Regions from separate parts of the Allobosea spartocytisi genome, predicted to be linked through region 1. Evidence: predicted binding sites of a transcription regulator. Region 1 holds the regulator's gene; each other region holds the start of a gene.
What was found. The regulator PhoB, encoded in region 1, activates phosphate uptake and scavenging genes when phosphate is short. The targets are predictions, from matches to a motif close to TGTCATNNANCTGTCAT.
Positions count from the first base shown of each region.

Region 2: the regulator PhoB is predicted to act here: its motif matches at 2,320-2,336, upstream of IED13_RS06085 (esterase-like activity of phytase family protein).
Region 3: the regulator PhoB is predicted to act here: its motif matches at 2,352-2,368, upstream of phnC (phosphonate ABC transporter ATP-binding protein).
Region 4: the regulator PhoB is predicted to act here: its motif matches at 2,319-2,335, upstream of ppk2 (polyphosphate kinase 2).

Region 1 is NZ_JACXWY010000015.1:53,057-57,456, reverse strand. Features, by position in the region: gene pstA (phosphate ABC transporter permease PstA) at 1-472, shown strand, start outside; gene pstB (phosphate ABC transporter ATP-binding protein PstB) at 512-1,318, shown strand; gene phoU (phosphate signaling complex protein PhoU) at 1,341-2,060, shown strand; gene phoB (phosphate regulon transcriptional regulator PhoB) at 2,073-2,771, shown strand; gene IED13_RS20465 (SpoIIAA family protein) at 2,824-3,210, opposite strand; gene IED13_RS20460 (LysR substrate-binding domain-containing protein) at 3,267-4,178, opposite strand; gene IED13_RS20455 (amino acid ABC transporter permease) at 4,381-4,400, shown strand, end outside.
Region 2 is NZ_JACXWY010000003.1:149,607-154,006, forward strand. Features, by position in the region: gene IED13_RS06075 (ATP-binding cassette domain-containing protein) at 1-312, shown strand, start outside; gene IED13_RS06080 (SPW repeat protein) at 356-718, opposite strand; gene IED13_RS06085 (esterase-like activity of phytase family protein) at 894-2,252, opposite strand; gene IED13_RS06090 (2-hydroxyacid dehydrogenase) at 2,401-3,345, opposite strand; gene deoA (thymidine phosphorylase) at 3,342-4,400, opposite strand, start outside.
Region 3 is NZ_JACXWY010000009.1:55,792-60,191, reverse strand. Features, by position in the region: gene IED13_RS15770 (efflux RND transporter permease subunit) at 1-955, opposite strand, end outside; gene IED13_RS15765 (efflux RND transporter periplasmic adaptor subunit) at 955-2,037, opposite strand; gene phnC (phosphonate ABC transporter ATP-binding protein) at 2,471-3,292, shown strand; gene phnD (phosphonate ABC transporter substrate-binding protein) at 3,363-4,277, shown strand; gene phnE (phosphonate ABC transporter, permease protein PhnE) at 4,383-4,400, shown strand, end outside.
Region 4 is NZ_JACXWY010000017.1:10,971-15,370, reverse strand. Features, by position in the region: gene IED13_RS21530 (cupin domain-containing protein) at 1-381, shown strand, start outside; gene IED13_RS21525 (PilZ domain-containing protein) at 544-897, shown strand; gene IED13_RS21520 (flavin-dependent oxidoreductase) at 898-2,145, opposite strand; gene ppk2 (polyphosphate kinase 2) at 2,451-3,356, shown strand; gene IED13_RS21510 (amidohydrolase family protein) at 3,538-4,400, opposite strand, start outside.

The DNA of each region.
Region 1 (4,400 bases):
CGTCTACGTCATCCTGGTCGAGCCCTTCCGCGGCTATTCCGGCTGGGCCGGCGGCGTCGCGCTCGGCATCATCGCGATCCCGGTCATCGTGCGCACCACCGAGGACATGCTCAGCCTCGTGCCCGGCCCGCTGCGCGAGGCAGGCTCGGCGCTCGGCGCGCCGCCTTCCGTCGTCATCACCAGCGTGACCTGGCGCGCGGCGAAGGCCGGCATGGTCACTGGCATCCTGCTGGCACTCGCCCGCATCGCCGGCGAGACGGCGCCGCTGATCTTCACGGCGCTGAACAACAATTTCTGGTTCTCGCCCAATCTCGTCGGCGGCGTTTCCAACCTGCCGGTCACGATCTACCAGTTCGCCTCCGCCCCTTACGAGAACTGGCAGCAACTCGCCTGGGCTGGTTCGCTGATCATCACGATCTCGATCCTGCTGCTCTCGATCATCGCCCGGCGCGTCGTCGCCGGCGGCAAATAAGACTTGAATCCAGCCCGGTCGCGCCCGACCTTGAGGACCATGTCGATGCTTTCGACCCTTGAACTCTCCCCGCAGTCGCTCGATGCCGAGGCTCCCGTCCGGATCGCGGTGAAAAACCTCGATTTCTACTACGGCGAGCACAAGGCGCTGAAGAACATCAATCTCGACTTCCGTGACCGCCATGTCACGGCGCTGATCGGGCCTTCGGGCTGCGGCAAGTCGACCCTGCTGCGCATCTTCAACCGGATCTACTCGCTCTATCCGGAGCAGAAGGCGACCGGCGAGATCATGCTCGACGGGCGCAACATCATCTCCAACGACGTCGATGTGAACGAGCTGCGCTCGCGCGTCGGCATGGTGTTCCAGAAGCCGACGCCCTTCCCGATGTCGATCTACGACAACGTCGCCTTCGGCATCCGCCTCTACGAGAAGCCGCCGAAGTCGGAGCTCGACGACCGCGTCGAGGGCGCACTGCGCCGCGCCGCGCTCTGGGACGAGGTCAAGGACAAGCTGAAGAGCTCCGGCATGGGCCTCTCCGGCGGCCAGCAGCAGCGCCTGTGCATCGCGCGCACCATCGCGCAGAAGCCGGAAGTGATCCTGTTCGACGAGCCGACCTCGGCGCTCGATCCGATCTCGACCGGCAAGATCGAGGACCTGCTGGAGCAGCTCAAGAGCGACTTCACCATCGCCATCGTGACGCACAACATGCAGCAGGCGGCGCGCATCTCGCAGTACACGGCCTTCATGTATCTCGGCGAGGTCATCGAGTTCGCGCCGACCAACACGATCTTCATGAACCCGGCGAAGAAGCAGACGCAGGATTACGTCACCGGCCGGTTCGGCTGAGCGGCGACGGAGGAGGAACCCCATGACCGACCACATCGTCCGCTCCTACGACGCCGATCTCGAAGGCCTTCGCCGCAGCCTCGCCGAAATGGGCGGGATGGCCGAGCGCATGCTCGGCGATGCGACCGTGGCGCTGGTGCGCCGCGACACCACGCTGGCCCAGAAGATCATCTCCGCCGATCAGCGCCTCGACAATCTCCAGCGCGAGGTCGAGGAGAAGGCGGTGCTGACCATCGCCCGGCGCCAGCCGCTGGCCAACGATCTGCGCGAGCTGATCTCCGCCATCCGCATCGCGGCGGATGTCGAGCGTGTCGGCGATCTCGCCAAGAACATCGCCAAGCGCGCCGTCGCCATCTCCGGGCAGTTCCAGCCGCCGCACCGCGCCGTGGTCGGGCTGGAGCACATCAGCCGCCTCGTTCAGGCGCAGCTCAAGGATGTGCTCGACGCTTATGCCGCCGGCAACGAGCAGAAGGCGCTCGAGGTCTGGCGCCGCGACGACGAGATCGACGCGCTCTACACCTCGCTGTTCCGCGAGCTCCTGACCTATATGATGGAAGATCCGCGCAACATCACCTTCTGCACGCATCTTCTGTTCTGCGCCAAGAACATCGAGCGCATCGGCGACCACACCACCAACATCGCCGAGACGATCCACTATCTCATCACCGGTGACTCGCTCGACGCGAACCGGCCGAAGCTCGACACGACCAATATCGAGGTCGAGGCGATCACGGGTAGCTGAGGCTAAGGAATCATGGCGGCACGCATCCTGATCGTCGAGGACGAAGAGCCTCTCACCCTGCTGCTGCGCTACAACCTCGAAGCCGAGGGCTTCGAGGTCGACAGCGTGGCGCGGGGGGACGACGCCGAACTGCATCTGCGCGACCACACGCCCGATCTGGTGCTGCTGGACTGGATGCTGCCGGGCCTTTCCGGCATCGAACTCTGCCGCCGGCTGCGCTCGCGGCGCGACACCGAGCGGGTGCCGATCATCATGTTGACGGCGCGCGGCGAGGAGACCGAGCGGGTGCGCGGGCTCGCGACCGGCGCCGACGACTATGTCGTGAAGCCGTTCTCCCTGCCGGAGCTGACGGCGCGCATCCAGGCGCTGCTGCGCCGGGCGAAGCCCGGCCATGTCGCGGGCCTGCTGCAGGCGGGCGACCTCGAGCTCGACCGCACCACGCGGCGCGTCCGCCGCGCCGGCAGCGAGCTGCATCTGGGGCCGACCGAGTTCCGCCTGCTCGAATTCCTGATGCAGGCACCGGGCCGCGTCTATTCCCGCGCCCAGCTCCTCGACGCCGTCTGGGGCCGGGACGTCTATATCGACGAGCGCACCGTCGACGTGCATGTCGGGCGCCTGCGCAAGGCGATCACCCCTGCCGACGCCAAGGATCCGCTCAGGACCGTGCGCGGCGCGGGCTATGCCTTCGACGAGACGTTCGCCAGAAGCTGACTGCCGCCGGAGCTGACACGCGAGCCGAGCCCCGGCTCGCAGCGCCCGTGCTTCAGGTGTCGGGGCCGCCCTCGATATCGGCGGCCCAGGCCAGGGCGGCTTCGCGCTCGGCCGGCGGGAAGGTACGGATCTCGACGAAGGGGACTACCGGGGCGAAGAGCCGCGCGACGCGATCGAGCCAGCCCTTCTCGACGATGATCGCCTCCTTGGGGAAGCGCCTGAGTTCCCAGAGCTTGCCGAAGCTGTAGCGCGCGTCCTTCCAGGCCGCGGCGAAGGTCATGTCGTCGAAGGCGGTGATATCGGCGAGGATCGCGACCTTCTCGTGCCGGCTCAGCCGGTCTTCGACATCGGCGGCGACGCGCTCGATATCGGCCGGCTCGATGGTGCCGCTGAGCGCGATGGCGAGAACATGGTCGGGAGCCGGAAGAATGGTGATCATGGCGGCCTCCTCCTGTGCCGATGTCAACGCATGGCCGGCCGGGAGGTTGCGGGCGCTCAGGCTGCTCGCGTCGCCGCGTCGAAAGCCGCGGCCTCCGTCCTCAGCCAGGCGATGAAGGCGTCGAGGCCGGGGCGCGAGGGCTGGTCCAGGCGGCGGGTCAGCCAGCAGCCGGTGACGCTGGTGAAGCCGATATCGAGCGGGTTGACCAGCGCGCCCGAAGCCAGTTCCTCGGCGACATAGCAGCGTGGCGCCAGCGCGACGCCGAGCCCCGCGACCGCGGCGCGGATGATGACGGAGTAATAGCCGTAGCGGACGGTATGGGCCGGCACCGCGCCGCGCAGGCCATGCGCCTCGGTGAACTCGGCCCAGAAGGCCGGCATCTGGTAATGCTGCAGCAGCGTCATCTTCTGGATGTCGGCGGCGCGGCGGAAACCGCTCATGCGCTCCAGCAATTCGGGCGCGGCGACGAGGGCGACATCGCGGCCGAACAGATAATGCGCCTCCTTGCCGGGCCAGGGCGGGGTGCCGTGGTTGATCTCGATGTCCGGCTCTTCCGTCTCGTTTTCGCTGACATAGTTGGTGAACTGGACGTCGACGCCGGGATGGGCCTCGGCGAAGACGGGGAAGCGCTCCATCAGCCAGCGCTCGCCGGCGATGGCGACCATGTGCAACCGGATCGGCCGGGCGATGGCGACGCGCTCGGCCAGGCGCATCGCACCGCGTTCCATCTGCTCCAGGGCGGCTTCGGCATAGGGCAGGTAGATCGCGCCGGCCTCGGTCAGCTTGAGGCCGACCGGATTGCGCTCGAACAGCACCGTGCCGAGATGGTGCTCGAGCGACAGGATCTGCTTGGAGACCGCGCTCTGCGTCAGGTTGACGACGCCGGCGGCGCGGGCGGTCGAGCCCAGTCGCGCGACGGTGACGAAGGCGCGCATGGCGGTGGAGGAGGGCGGGGGCCGCAAGGCCATGGGTATTCCGTTTTGGACTAGGCTACCGGAGATCGTTTCGTTTGCTGGCTGCCGGGTCAAGAGGTCATTCTTACGCTTGGGGAGGAGGGGCTCGCATGAATTTGACAATCTGCCCGTGCTGCGGTGGTTTCCGCGGACCAACGGCTTCGCGGTCGATGGCGCTTTCGAGAGCCGCCGGCAAGCCCGTCCGGGAGTGCCGTCGATGAGCCATGCCGTCACCTC
Region 2 (4,400 bases), on a different contig from region 1:
GCCCGCGCGATCTATTTCAACGCGCGCGTGCTGATCATGGACGAGCCCACCGCCGCGCTCGGCCCCGCCGAGACGAAGCAGGTGGCCGAACTGATCCTGCAGCTCAAGAAACAGGGCATCGGCATCTTCCTGATCAGCCATGACCTGCATGATGTCTTCGATCTCGCCGACCGGGTCACGGTGATGAAGAACGGCAAGGTCGTCGGCACGGCCCGCACGGCCGAAATCACCCAGGACGAAGTGCTGGGCATGATCATCTCGGGCAAATGCCCTCCGGCGGCAGTGGCCGGCCCCGGCGCGCTGCGGAATTAGACCGCGCAGGGGCCAGTATCCGCCAGGAAGAGCACGAAGCTCCTCAGGCCGTCGCGTGCGGCTCGTGATGGTAATCCCAGACCGCCCAGGCCGAAACCGCCGCGGTCAGCAGACCGAGGACGATATGCGTCCGGAAGGCGGCGGGATTGCCGGTGAAGCCGAGCATCCAGGGCGAGGCCACCAGCCAGAGCCCTAGCGCCAGGTTCAGCCATTCCTCCCACTCCGCGAAGGCCGTGAGCGCGGCGACCGCGACCAGGGCGAGCACCACGGCGACGATCCAGGCATTGCGCGTCGGCATGAAGTCGCCGACGAAGCCCATGAACCAGGGTGAGAAGAACAGCAGCGCGGCAAGGATCAGGTTTAGCCAGTCCTGCGACCGTCTGATGTTCGTATTCGCGGTCAACATGATCACCTCCATCGGTGAAGATCATCCAACCACTACGCCTCGCGCACGAGGCGCTTGGTCGATTTATTATACGCCGAGTCGGCAATATTTCAAGAACAGACGAGGAACGACTGCGTCGCTGGCGCGGAGCGCCTGCGCCGACCCCGCGCACTGCGGTGCCGGCGCAGGCACGATCTCACTTCGCGTCGAGCAGGTCCTTGACCGACAGCAGGACGAGTTCGTTGTCGTCGGCCTTCTTCGGGTCGCGCGAGGAGGAGAAGGGCAGGTTGTTGTCGTTGCCGACGACGATCACGCCATTCGCCCGGTCGACCACGTCGACGTTCTCGATGGTGAAGAACGGGAAGGTGAAGACACCGTCCTTCGTGCCCTGCTTCGCCTTGCCGTCGGGATCGGCGATCTTCATCAGGTCGATATAGCCGATACGGCGCACGGGCTTGCCGACATTGGCGTCGGTCATCTCGATCTTGACGATCCGCTTGTGCTTGGCGATGTCGTGGAAGCAGTCCGGGCCGCGCTGGCCGGCGGCACAAGCCTTGTCGGCGGTGCCCTCGCCGTTGTCGCGCTCGATGATCAGGCCCGTCGTGGCATCGATCATGTTGAAGTCGCCGATGGCGAGACCCTTGGCTTCGAGCGGGAAGAACCAGGAACGGCCGGTCCACTTCTCGTTCTGGACGTCGAATTCGAGGATGCGGAGGACTTCCTTGCCGTCGACTTCCTCGTTGCCCTTGGTTTCCGCGTTCCAGAGCGGGCCTTCGAGCAGCGGGTAGAGGAAGCGGCCATCCGGCGACTGGGCCATGCCCTCGAAGCCCTTCGAGCGGCGGACATTGAACTCGACCGGCAGGTTCGGCGCGGCCGGGGTGGTGACGGCGTAGTGATCGGGCGAGCGGGCCGGCTTGCCGTCGACCAGCGTCTCGAACACGGCCTCGACCTTGCCATTGGCGTCGACGCGGATGAGATAGGGGCCGAACTCCTCGCCGATCCAGTATTTGCCACCGATCGGCTGGATCGATTCCGGATCGAAATCGGCGCCGGTCAGGTAGCGCTTCTCGGTGCCCTCATGGACGATGCGGAAGGGGACCTTCTTGTCGGGATCGTGCAGGAAGGTGGTCGAGACACGTTCGAGCGCGCCCTTGCCGAAATCGGCCTTCAGGCGATGAAAGAACAGCATTGCGTCGGGCGAGTTCACCTTGGCGCCGAAGCCGTTATCGGTCAGCACGAGGAACTCGTTGTTGCCCAGCGAACGGATGCCGGAGAAGCCCTGGACCGGCTGGCCGGCGAAGGGGGTCGAGAGCCCCGTCGGGCGCCCGCCCGAGGTGCCCATCACCGTGCTGACGGCCTCGACGCGCTTGCCCGGCGTGACGAACTTGCCGGAAACCTTGAGATCGGCCGGCGCATCGGCGGGGGCGGGGATGATCGTCTCGGCCGGCAGCAGCGCCTGGCTCAGAAGCTTCGCGGGAAATTCCTTCGGAGACTCCTGCGCTCCGGCGAGCATGGTGGACGACAGAAGCAGGATAATGGCGAGCGACGAGCGCATGAAATTCTCCGGGCTGAAAAGGACCAGCCGGCTTCGCGCGCCCGGATGGCACCCCGACAACAACGGGGTGACGGTTCGGTGAAGGCGCCAGATGGCGCTACGGCATCGGCCGCTTCCGAAAACCGGATTCGACTTTTCGGGCCAGTGCTCAGTAGCCCCGGGCCGGGTCGACGGCATGCAGCAGCGGCTCGCCCGCCTCCAGCCGCCTGATCTGCGCCGCGACCAGCGTGGCGATCGCCTCCGGCTCGGACATCGCGGCATTATGCGGGGTGACGGTCACGCCGGGATGGCTCCACAGCGGCGACTCCACCGGCAGCGGCTCGGTCTCGAACACGTCGAGCGTCGCGCCCTTGAGCGTGCCGGCATCGAGCGCGGCGATGATGTCATCGGCAACCTGAAGGCCGCCGCGGCCCGGATTGATCAGGAAGGGCCCGCCGAGCCGGCCGTCCTGCGCGAGCCCCGCAAAAAGCCCGGCGTTGAGGATGCCGCGCGTCTCGGGCGTCAGCGGCACCAGGCTGACCAGGATGTCGGTCCGCGCCAGGAAATCCTTCATGCCGTCCTCGCCGGAGAAGGTCTGCAGCCCCTCGACGCTCTTCGGCGAGCGGCTCCAGCCGGCCACGTCGAAGCCGATGACCTTGAGCTTGGCCACGGCATCGAGGCCGAGTTCGCCGAGCCCCATGATGCCGACACGGACGGAACGGGCCGCCGGCTGGTTGCGGTCGTCCTCCCAGAGCTTCGCCTGCTGCTGGCGCATGTAGCGATGCTGCTGGCGCAGATACATCAGGCAATGCAGCACGACATATTCGCTCATCCGCGTCGTCAGGTCGGGATCGACCACGCGTGCGATCGGCACTTCCGGCAATTTGTCGTCGGCGAAGAGGAAATCGACGCCGGCACCGAGCGAGAAGATCGCCGCGAGGTTCGGCAGGCCGGTCAGGCTGCCGGCCGGATGCTTCCAGCTCGCGACATAATGCACGGCCCGGCGGTCGAAGGGCTCGCCCGGCACCACGATCGGCATCTCCGGCAGCAGCGCCTGGAAGCGCGCCCGCCAGTCCTCGACATGCCAGCCCGTCATGGCCAGAAGCAAACTCATGCCCGTGTTCTCTCCGTGATCCGTCCGGCGACCAGTTCGCCCTGCGCCGCACCCTCTCCGATCCGATAGGCCTTGCGCAAGCGCTCGCTTGCCGCAAGGAAAGCGTCCTCGCCGCGCGCATGGATGATGGCGAGCGGACGGTCCGGCCCGAGCGTCGCGCCGATGCCGGCCATATCGGTGAGGCCGACCGCATGGTCGATGCCGTCCTGCGGCCGCAACCGGCCGCCACCCAGCGCCACGACAGCAAGACCGACGGCGCGGGTATCGATGCCCGAGACCGTCCCGGCCGTCTCGGCGAAGACCGGCTTCACGACCGGCGCCGCGGCGAGATGCTTTGCCGGCGCTTCGAGCAGATCGGCAGGGCCGCCCAGCGCCACCACCATCCTGGCGAAGCGCTCGGCCGCGGCACCCGAGGCGAAGGCATCCTCGATCCTGCCACGCGCTTCGTCGAGGTTCGCCGCCAGACGGCCGAGCAGCAGCATCTCGGCGCCGAGCGCGACCGTGACCTCGTGGAAGCGCGGCTCGCGCCGGCGCCCCGTCAGATGGTCGAGCGCATAGGCAACCTCGAGCGCATTGCCGGCGGCGCTGGCGAGCGGCTCGTCCATGTCCGTGAGCAAGGCCGTGGTCGGCAGGCCGGAATCGTTGGCGACGCCGACGAGCGCCTGCGCCAGGGCGCGCGCCTTCGCGGGTTCCGGCAAGAAGGCGCCGGAGCCGAACTTCACGTCCATGGCGAGGCCGTGCAGGCCAGCGGCGAGTTTTTTCGACAGAATCGAGGCCGTGATCAGCGGCAGCGATTCCACCGTCGCGGTGACGTCCCGGATCGCATAGAGCCGCTTGTCGGCCGGGGCGAGATCGGCGGTCTGGCCGATGATGGCGCAGCCGGTCTCGCGCACCACCTTGCGGAAGAGATCGATGCCCGGCTGCGTCACATAGCCCGGCACGGCATCGAGCTTGTCGAGCGTGCCGCCGGTATGGCCGAGGCCGCGGCCGGAGATCATCGGGACATAGCCGCCGCAGGCCGCAACCGCCGCCGCCAGCGGCAGGCTCACCGTATC
Region 3 (4,400 bases), on a different contig from region 1:
ATTTGGCGATCGACATGCCCTGAGGCAGATCCTCGATGATGCCCGGCAGCGCCTCCTCAATGCCGGCCGAGACGTCGAGCGGGTTGGCCGTCGCCTGCTTGACGATGCCGATCGTCACCGAGGGCGCGCCACCAAACCAGGCGGCGTTGCGCTCCTCGCGCGCGCCGAGCTCGACCTTGGCGACGTCCTTGAGCTTCACGGAGAAGCCGTTGGCGTCCTTGATGACGATCTCGCGGAATTCCTCCGGCGTCGTCATGCTGGTCTGCGAGAGCACGGTGAATTCGCGGTCGTTGCTCTCGATGCGGCCCGACGGGATCTCGATGTTCTGGGCCCGGACCGCCGCCTCGATCTGCTGGACGCTGACGTCATAGGCCGACATCCGGGCGCGATCGAGCCAGATGCGCATGGCGTATTGCCGCTGGCCGAGAATGCGGACCTCCGCCACGCCGGTGACGTTCTGCACGCGGTCGGAGATGAAGCGGTCGGCGAAGTCGGTGAGCTCGAGCGGCCCGTGCCGCGAGCTGGTCAGCGAGAGATACAGGATCGGCTGCGAGTCGGCCTCGACCTTGGCGATGACGGGCTCGTCGATCTCGTCGGGCATGCGGCTGCGCACGCGGCTGACGCGGTCGCGCACATCCGAGGCCGCGACATCGGGGTCGACATCCGGGCGGAAGCGGACCTGGATGAAGCTGCGCTCCTGGCGGCTGGTCGAGGAGAGGATCTCGATGCCCTCGATGCCGGCGATCGAGTTCTCCAGGATCTGGGTGACCTGCGTCTCGATGATCTCAGCCGAGGCGCCGCGATAATCGGTGCGCACCGAGACGACGGGCTCGTCGATATTGGGATATTCGCGCACGGTCAGGCGGCCATAGCTGACGAAGCCGATCAGCATCACCAGCAGACTCATGACCGTCGAGAGGACGGGCCTACGGACGAAGAGTTCGAACAGGCTCATCAGAGCTGGCTCGTCTGAACGATCTTGTCCTTGATCGCGATGGCGGCGCCGTCGCGCAGCCGCATCTGCCCGGCGGTGATGATCTGCATGCCGGGCGTCAGCCCGCTGACGATCTCAACCTTGCCCGGCAGGCGCTTGCCGAGCTCGACGCTGAGGCGCTTCGCTTTGCCGTTCTCGACGACATAGACCATCTTGCCGACGGCATCCGGCACCACCGCCATCTCCGGCACCACGATCGCGTTCGGGCGCTGGTCGATGGTGATGGCGAGGCGGGCGAAGAGGCCGGGCTTGAGTGCGAGATCCGCGTTCGGGATCGTCGCGCGCAGGCGGATGGCGCGGCCGTTCACGTCCACGACCGGGTCGATCGCGAAGATCTTGCCGGTGAATTTCCGGTCGACGACCGCATCGACCCGCATCTGCACGGGCTGCCCGACCTTGAGGCGGCTGAGGAAGATCTCGGGAACGCGGAAATCGATCTTGATCGGGTCGACGCTGGTCAGGGTGATCAGCGGCTTGCCCACCGGGACATAGTCGCCGACGCCGACCGCGCGCAGGCCGACCACGCCGTTGAACGGCGCAAGGATGGTCGATTGCGCGAGCTTGGCCTTGGCGAGCTGGACGCGGGCCTCGGTCGAGGCGAGCTTCGCCGCGGATTCGTCCAGCGCGACCTGCGTTCCCGAACCGCGCGAGACCAGCCCCCTCAGACGTTCGTTGGTGTCGCGGGCGAGGCCGAGATCGGCCATCGCCTGCTTGAGCTCGGCATCGAGGATCGCGGTGTCGAGCTTGACCAGCTCCTGCCCGGCCTTGACCGGCTCGCCTTCCCTGAAGCCGAGCGAGACGACGCGGCCGGCGATCTCGGGGGCGATGACGACGGATTCGTCGGCGGCCAAAGTGCCGAGCGCCTCGACCTCCTCGCTGACCGTCATGATCTCGACGGAGGCGACTTCCACCGGCACGGCCGCACGCGCCGTCGGCGCCACGCTGGCCTGGGCCGGCTGGCTGCCGGCCAGACGCATCCGGTAGCCGTAATACCCGCCGCCTGCCAGGCCGGCAACGAGGAGAAGGAGAACGAACCGCTTCATCAGGCTGGGGGCTCCGTTGCCGCCGGTTGGTCTTAAATGGAACGAAAGGCCTTGCTAAGATGCCGGCACGCCACAGCGGCACAAAAACGCATGTTTTTGCGCCACCGCCGCATCGATCCGGCGCCTTTAGGCACCTATGCAAGATACCTGCCGGGGCGCGACGCGCCGATACGGCGCCTCTGCCGCACGCAGGCATCCATCCTCATCCTGCCGATAAGTCACCCATCGTCCAAGCGCATTTTACCGACCTCACGAAAATGTTGGCCCGCCCGGCCCCGTGAAAGGCCGTTCGGAGCCGCACAGCGGCCGCCCGCCGTCACGCCGCTGTCATCTCCGGCCGATAGCGCTTCTTCCCATGCATGAATCTTGGCTCCGACGGCTCCGGCCGGCCCGGTGTCGCCATCGTGCGAAATGTCATGTTCGAGAACCTTTCATGTTGCGCATCGAAGGCCTGGTGAAGCGCTTCGGCGACAAGAACGCCGTCGACAATGTCTCGCTGTCGATCCCCAACGGCGAGATGGTTGGCGTCATCGGCCGGTCCGGAGCCGGCAAATCGACGCTGCTGCGCATGCTCAACCGGCTCGCCGAGCCGAGCGCCGGGCGCATCATCTGCGAGGACCGTGACATCACGGCGCTGAAGGGCACCGCGCTCAGGCGCTGGCGCCGCGACACCGCGATGATCTTCCAGCAGTTCAACCTCGTCGGCCGCCTCGACGTGCTCACCAACGTGCTGCTCGGCCGGCTCAATCACCGCTCGCCCGCGCTGACGCTGGTGAAGAGCTTCTCCACCGACGACAAGATCCGCGCCATCGCCGCGCTCGAGCGGCTCGACATGGCCCATCTCCTCGCCCAGCGCGCCGAGACCCTGTCGGGCGGCCAGCAGCAGCGCGTCGCCATCGCCCGCGCTCTGGTCCAGGAGCCGCGCATCATCCTGGCCGACGAGCCGATCGCCTCGCTCGACCCGCGCAACACCCAGGTCGTGATGGACGCGCTGTTCCGCATCAACCGCGAGCACGGCATCACCGTGATGTGCAACCTGCACGACCTCGATATCGCGGCGAAATACTGCGACCGGCTGATCGGCATGGCCGCCGGCAAGGTCGTCTTCGACGACGTGCCGCAGGCGCTGACCCGCGAGGTCGCGGCCGAGCTCTACGGCATCGAAGCGAAGGATGCCGGCGCCGAGGCCCTGGACGCGCTCGACGCCATCGCCGCCTCCGAGGCGGCCAAGCGCGCCAAGCAGAAGATCGCCTGAGCGGCATCCCGCCGCCAGCCGCGAGAAGACGAGCCTAACCCGAAGACCCGCATCCAAAGGAGCAGACCGCATGCTGACCCGTCGTCATACCCTGAAGCTCGCCGCCGCCGGCCTCGCCGTCGCCGCCACCCCGGCTTTCGCCCAGGACTGGAAGGCGAAGTATCCGGAGCTCGTCTTCGCCATCATCCCGGCCGAGAACGCCTCGGGCGTCGTCGACCGCTACACCCCCTTCGTGAACTATCTCTCGAAGGAGCTCGGCACCAAGGTGACGCTGCGCGTCGCCAATGACTACGCCGCGATCATCGAGGGCCAGCGCGCCGGCAACATCCAGATCGGGATGTACGGCCCGGCTTCCTTCGCCCGCGCCCGCGTCACCGGCGTCAAGGTCGACGCCTTCGCGATCGAGACCAATCTCGACGGCACCAAGGGCTATCACTCCGTCTTCTACGTGAAGAAGGATTCGCCCTACCAGAAGATCGAGGACCTCAAGGGCAAGAATCTCGGCCTCGTCGATCCGAACTCCACCTCGGGCAATAACGTGCCGCGCTTCGTTCTCGACAAGATGAAGATCGACCCGGAGACCTTCTTCTCCAAGGTCGTCTATACCGGCAGCCACGAGAACGCGATCATCGCGCTGCAGCAGGGCACCGTCGACGTCGCCGCGAACTGGTGGAACGACGAGAACGAGTCGAACCTGCTGCGCATGGCCCGCAAGAACATGGCCAAGGCCGAGGACTTCCGGATCATCTACAAGTCCGAGCAGATCGTGAACTCGCCGATGGCCTATCTCTCGGACCTGCCTGAGGACCTCAAGGCCAAGATCCGCGACGCCGTCCTCAACCTCGCCACCAAGGACAAGGCCGCCTTCGACAAGATCTATGAAGGCAAGCAGGGCCCGCTCGTCGCCGTCGACAACAAGGCCTACGACCCGGTCATCGAGCTCATCACCTTCGTCGACTCACTGCGCAAGAAGAAGTCGTCGTAATTCAGCCCGTCATGCTCGGGCTTGCCCCGAGCATCTCTTCAAAGAGCTTCTCGGGTCCGCACGCCGCGGGCCCGAGAATGACGCCCTTCTCCACGGGCAGCCTCCATGACCCTCGCGATCGAC
Region 4 (4,400 bases), on a different contig from region 1:
TATGTGCCGAAGACGCTGTCGCAGGACAGCTTCTCCTGGCACGCGACCTTCCCGCCGGGCACCTTCGTGCCGCCGCATATCCACACGACGCAGGACGAGTTCATCTACATGCTGGAGGGAAGGCTCGATCTCGTGCTCGACGGGCAGGAGAGCTTCGCCACCGCCGGAGACCTGATCCGCCTGCCCCGCAACGTGCCGCACGGCCTGTTCAACAAGAGCGACGCGACGGTGAAGTGCCTGTTCTGGGTTTCGCCGACCGGCCGGCTCTACGATCTGTTCTGGGGCATCCATTCCATGGCGGAGCAGAAGCCGGCGGATGTCGTCGCGCTCTCGGCCAAGCACGAGGTCGATTTCCTGCCGCCGCCGCCCGAAGGCGCCTGAGCCGGCACATTCCCGTGAAAAGCATCGCCTCGCCGGCCGATCGCCCCCTGGCCGGCGATGGCCCGTTAAGGATAATCAATCGTTAAGCGTGAGCGCGCGGATCTGATCTGCTTAACTGCCCCTGCAACCTTGGGTCGTTGTCTTTCGGGGAACGCAACAGCGATGGATACCGAACGTCGTCGCGCGCCGCGCCACCGCACGCTGCTCGGCGGGATCGTGGCCTTCAACGGCCGGCGCTCGACACTCGATTGCACGATCCGGAACCTATCCGGCAGCGGCGCGCTGATGGCCGTGCCGGATGCCGTTGCGCTGCCGCCGTCCTTCGAGCTCGAAATCCCTTCGCGGCAACGTCAGTATTCGGCACGCACGGTCTGGCGCAGCGGCGAACGGATCGGCATCGTCTTCACCGACCCGGCGGAGGCCGTGCCGCTCGACCTGATGCGCCGGCTCAAGGCTTGCGAGACGGCGGATGCCGGTCTGAAGACCCGCATCCGCCAGCTGACCGAGGCCGGTTGATCAACCCTTGCGGGTTGCCAGTTGCTCCGCCGAGAAGCCGGCCTTGCCGGCATAGGACTTCACGATCTGCTCGCGCCTTGTGTAGCTCAGCACACGCTCGACATCGTCGAAACCGTTCGGCGCCAGCGCCTCCACCGCGTCGATCACCCGCTCCGGCCCGCCGACCCGGTTCATTGCCACCACCTCCGCCGTCGCCGGCAAGCGCTCAGCCTCATAGGCCGCGAGTGCCTGGCGCGGATGCTCGGCCTTGGCCAGCCGGTCGGCGAGGCAGCGCGCATCGAGGATCGCCTGCGAGGCGCCGTTCGAGCCGACCGGATACATCGGATGGGCGGCATCGCCGAGCAGCGTGACGCGGCCATGGGTCCAGCGCGGCAGCGGGTCGCGGTCGCACATCGGGTACTCCCAGAAGGTCGCAGTCGCCCGGATCAGGCCGAGGATGTCGAAGCCCGGCACGCTGAAACGGCGCGCGAAGGGCAGCACATCCTCGAGGCGGCCCGACTTCGACCAGGCCTCCTTCGGCGGCGGCCGCTCGGGATCGCCATTGCGGATGTTGACGACCCAGTTGGTCAATCGCGTCTGTGGCGTCGCCCCCTTGCCGATCGGGTAGAGCACGAGCTTGCCGGCCATGCCGCCGGCGATGATCATGCTCTCGCCGTCGAGGAAGATCGGCCAGTCGCAGGCGCCGCGCCACATCTGCACACCCTGCCAGCGGGGCGTCCCCTGGTTCGGGAAGTAGAAAGCCCTGACCGCCGAATGGATGCCATCGGCGCCCACCAGGATGTCGCCGCGCGCCGTCTCGCCAGCCTCACCGAAGCGGGCATCGCTGAAATGCGCGGTGACGCCACCCTCATCCTGCAGGAAGCCAAGCAGGCGCCGGCCGGTGCGGATCGCATCCTCGCCAAGCCGCTCGGCGACCGCGTCGCGGATGAGGAGCTGAAGCCTCCCGCGATGGATCGAGAATTGCGGCACCGGCGCGCCGGCGTGCAGGCCGCGCGGCTCGCGCCAGACCGCCTGTCCGAAGCGGTTCATATAGATGAGTTCGCGCGTGCGAATCCCGGCCTCGTCGAGCGCCGGCAGCAGGCCGAGCTCGGCGAGCTCGCGGATCGCGTGCGGCAGCGTGTTGATCCCGACACCGACCTCGCGGATTTCCCCCGCCTGTTCGTAGACAGTCGCGCCGATGCCCCGTGCATGCAGCATCAGCGCCAAGGTCAACCCGCCGATGCCGCCGCCAACGATGATAACCCGCATGCACCGTTCCCTGATGTGCCCATTGTCCTGGGTCTGATATTTTAAGTTTGAAATATCTCTTTTCGATTTGTCAATTGCCGCCGGGCGCGGCGATTCCGATCCACTGCCGCAATCGGCATCGGCCGAAATCGGACAGCGAAGACGGAACAACGCCCCGGCACTCCGACGTTGTTTTTCATCGAACTGTCACGTCGGCCACAGATAAAGCCGATGTTGGCTGGACGATGGCTCGGACTGTGTCCCGGCGGCTGTCGGTCGAACCGCGCGCCGTCTTCGTTCAACCCGTCACGCATAGAGTTGACAGCATGTCTCCCGACAATCTGGACCGCATCAAGGACGAGATTCTCGACAGCTTCGACGAGGAGCTGGAATTGCAGCTCGAAGATGATCGCCTCGACGAGCTCGTTGCGGAAGGGCTGGAAGGCGCGGGCGGCGATACGCTCGACCGCAAGGTCTATTTCCGTGAGCTCTTCCGCCTGCAGCACGAGCTCGTGCGCCTGCAGGACTGGATCCAGTACAAGAAGCTCAAGGTCGTCGTGCTGTTCGAAGGGCGCGACTCCGCCGGCAAGGGCGGCGCGATCAAGCGCGTGACGCAGCGTCTCAACCCGCGCATCTGCCGCGTCGTCGCCCTGCCCGCCCCGACCGAGCGCGAGCGCAACCAGTGGTATTTCCAGCGCTATGTCCCGCATCTGCCGAGCGCCGGCGAAATGGTGCTGTTCGACCGCTCCTGGTACAACCGCGCCGGCGTCGAGCGGGTGATGGGCTTCTGCACCCCCGAGGAGCTGGAGGAGTTCTTCCGCTCGGTTCCGGATTTCGAGCACATGCTCGTGCGCTCCGGCATCATCCTGATCAAGTACTGGTTCTCGATCACCGACGAGGAGCAGGAATTCCGCTTCCGCATGCGCATCGAGGATCCACTGAAGCAGTGGAAGCTCTCGCCGATGGATCTGGAGAGCCGCGTGCACTGGGAAGACTATACCCGGGCCAAGGAAGAGATGCTGGAGCGGACCCATACGGAGCATGCGCCGTGGTCGGTGGTGCAGGCGGTGGACAAGAAGCGCGCCCGCCTCAACATGATCTCGCATCTGCTCGGCCAGATTCCCTATGAGAACGTGCCGAAGCCCGAGATCGTGCTGCCCGAGCGCGTGCGCAATCCGGATTATCTGCGCCATCCGGTGCCGCCGGAGATGTATGTGCCCGAGGTTTTTTGAGGACGCGCGCCGGCGGCGCACCGACTAGCCCGGTACGCGAACCGTCATGGCGAGGAGCAAAGCGACGAAGCAATCCAGGGCAGCCAGGTGAAACCTCTCACTCAGTCCTGCTGGATTGCTTCGCTCCGCTCGCAATGACGGGCGTGTAAGCTCGCGACGCCCTTACTCGCTGAGAACCGGCTCAGCCCTTCGGGAAGGTCAGCGGCGAATAGTCGGTGACGGGGCGCTTGGCCCAATCATAGTCCGGCGCGGCGGCCTCGGTGCGCTTCTGCGCCTCGTGCAGGCGGCGGGCGGCATCGGGATAGTCCATCGTCAGCACCGTGCCGTCGGCCACGACCAGCCGACCATCGACATAGACGCGATCCACGGCACGCTCAGCGGCCGCATAGACCATGCTGCGCACGGGGTCGCGGCGCGGCTGCATCATCGGATGGGCGAGATCGACCATGACGAGGTCCGCCTTGCAGCCGGCTTCCAGCCGCCCGATGTCGTCGCGGCCGAGCGCGGCGGCGCCGGCCGTGGTCGCAGCCTCGAAGATATCGGTTGTGGTGAGCGTGCGCGGGCTCTCCGCCATCAGCCGGGCGACATAGCCGGCATGGCGCATCTCCTCGAGCATGTTGTGCGGATAGGTGTCGGTGCCGAGCCCGATGCGGACGCCGGCCCGGCGGTAGCGCCCAAAATCGTCGAGCGCGATGCCACGGCGCATGAAGACCGTGGGGCAATGGGCGACGGTCGTGCCAGTCTCGGCGAGCAGCGCGAGATCGCGCCGGCTGTGCCAGGCGACGCGCGGATAGTCGTCGAGGAAGATGGCGTGGCCGACGATGCTGGTATCGCCGAGCACGCCGAGCTTCTCCAGCCACTGGATCGGCGAGACGCCGTGGCGGCGGGTGATCTCGTGGAACTCCACCGTCGATTGCGCGGCATGGATCTGCCAGCGCAGCCCGCGGCGCCCGGCTTCGGCATAGCTGTCCTTGATCAGCCCCTCGCTGCAGGTGTCGATCTGGGCGGGGCAGACCATGCCAAAGAGCCGGCCGGAGGGATGGT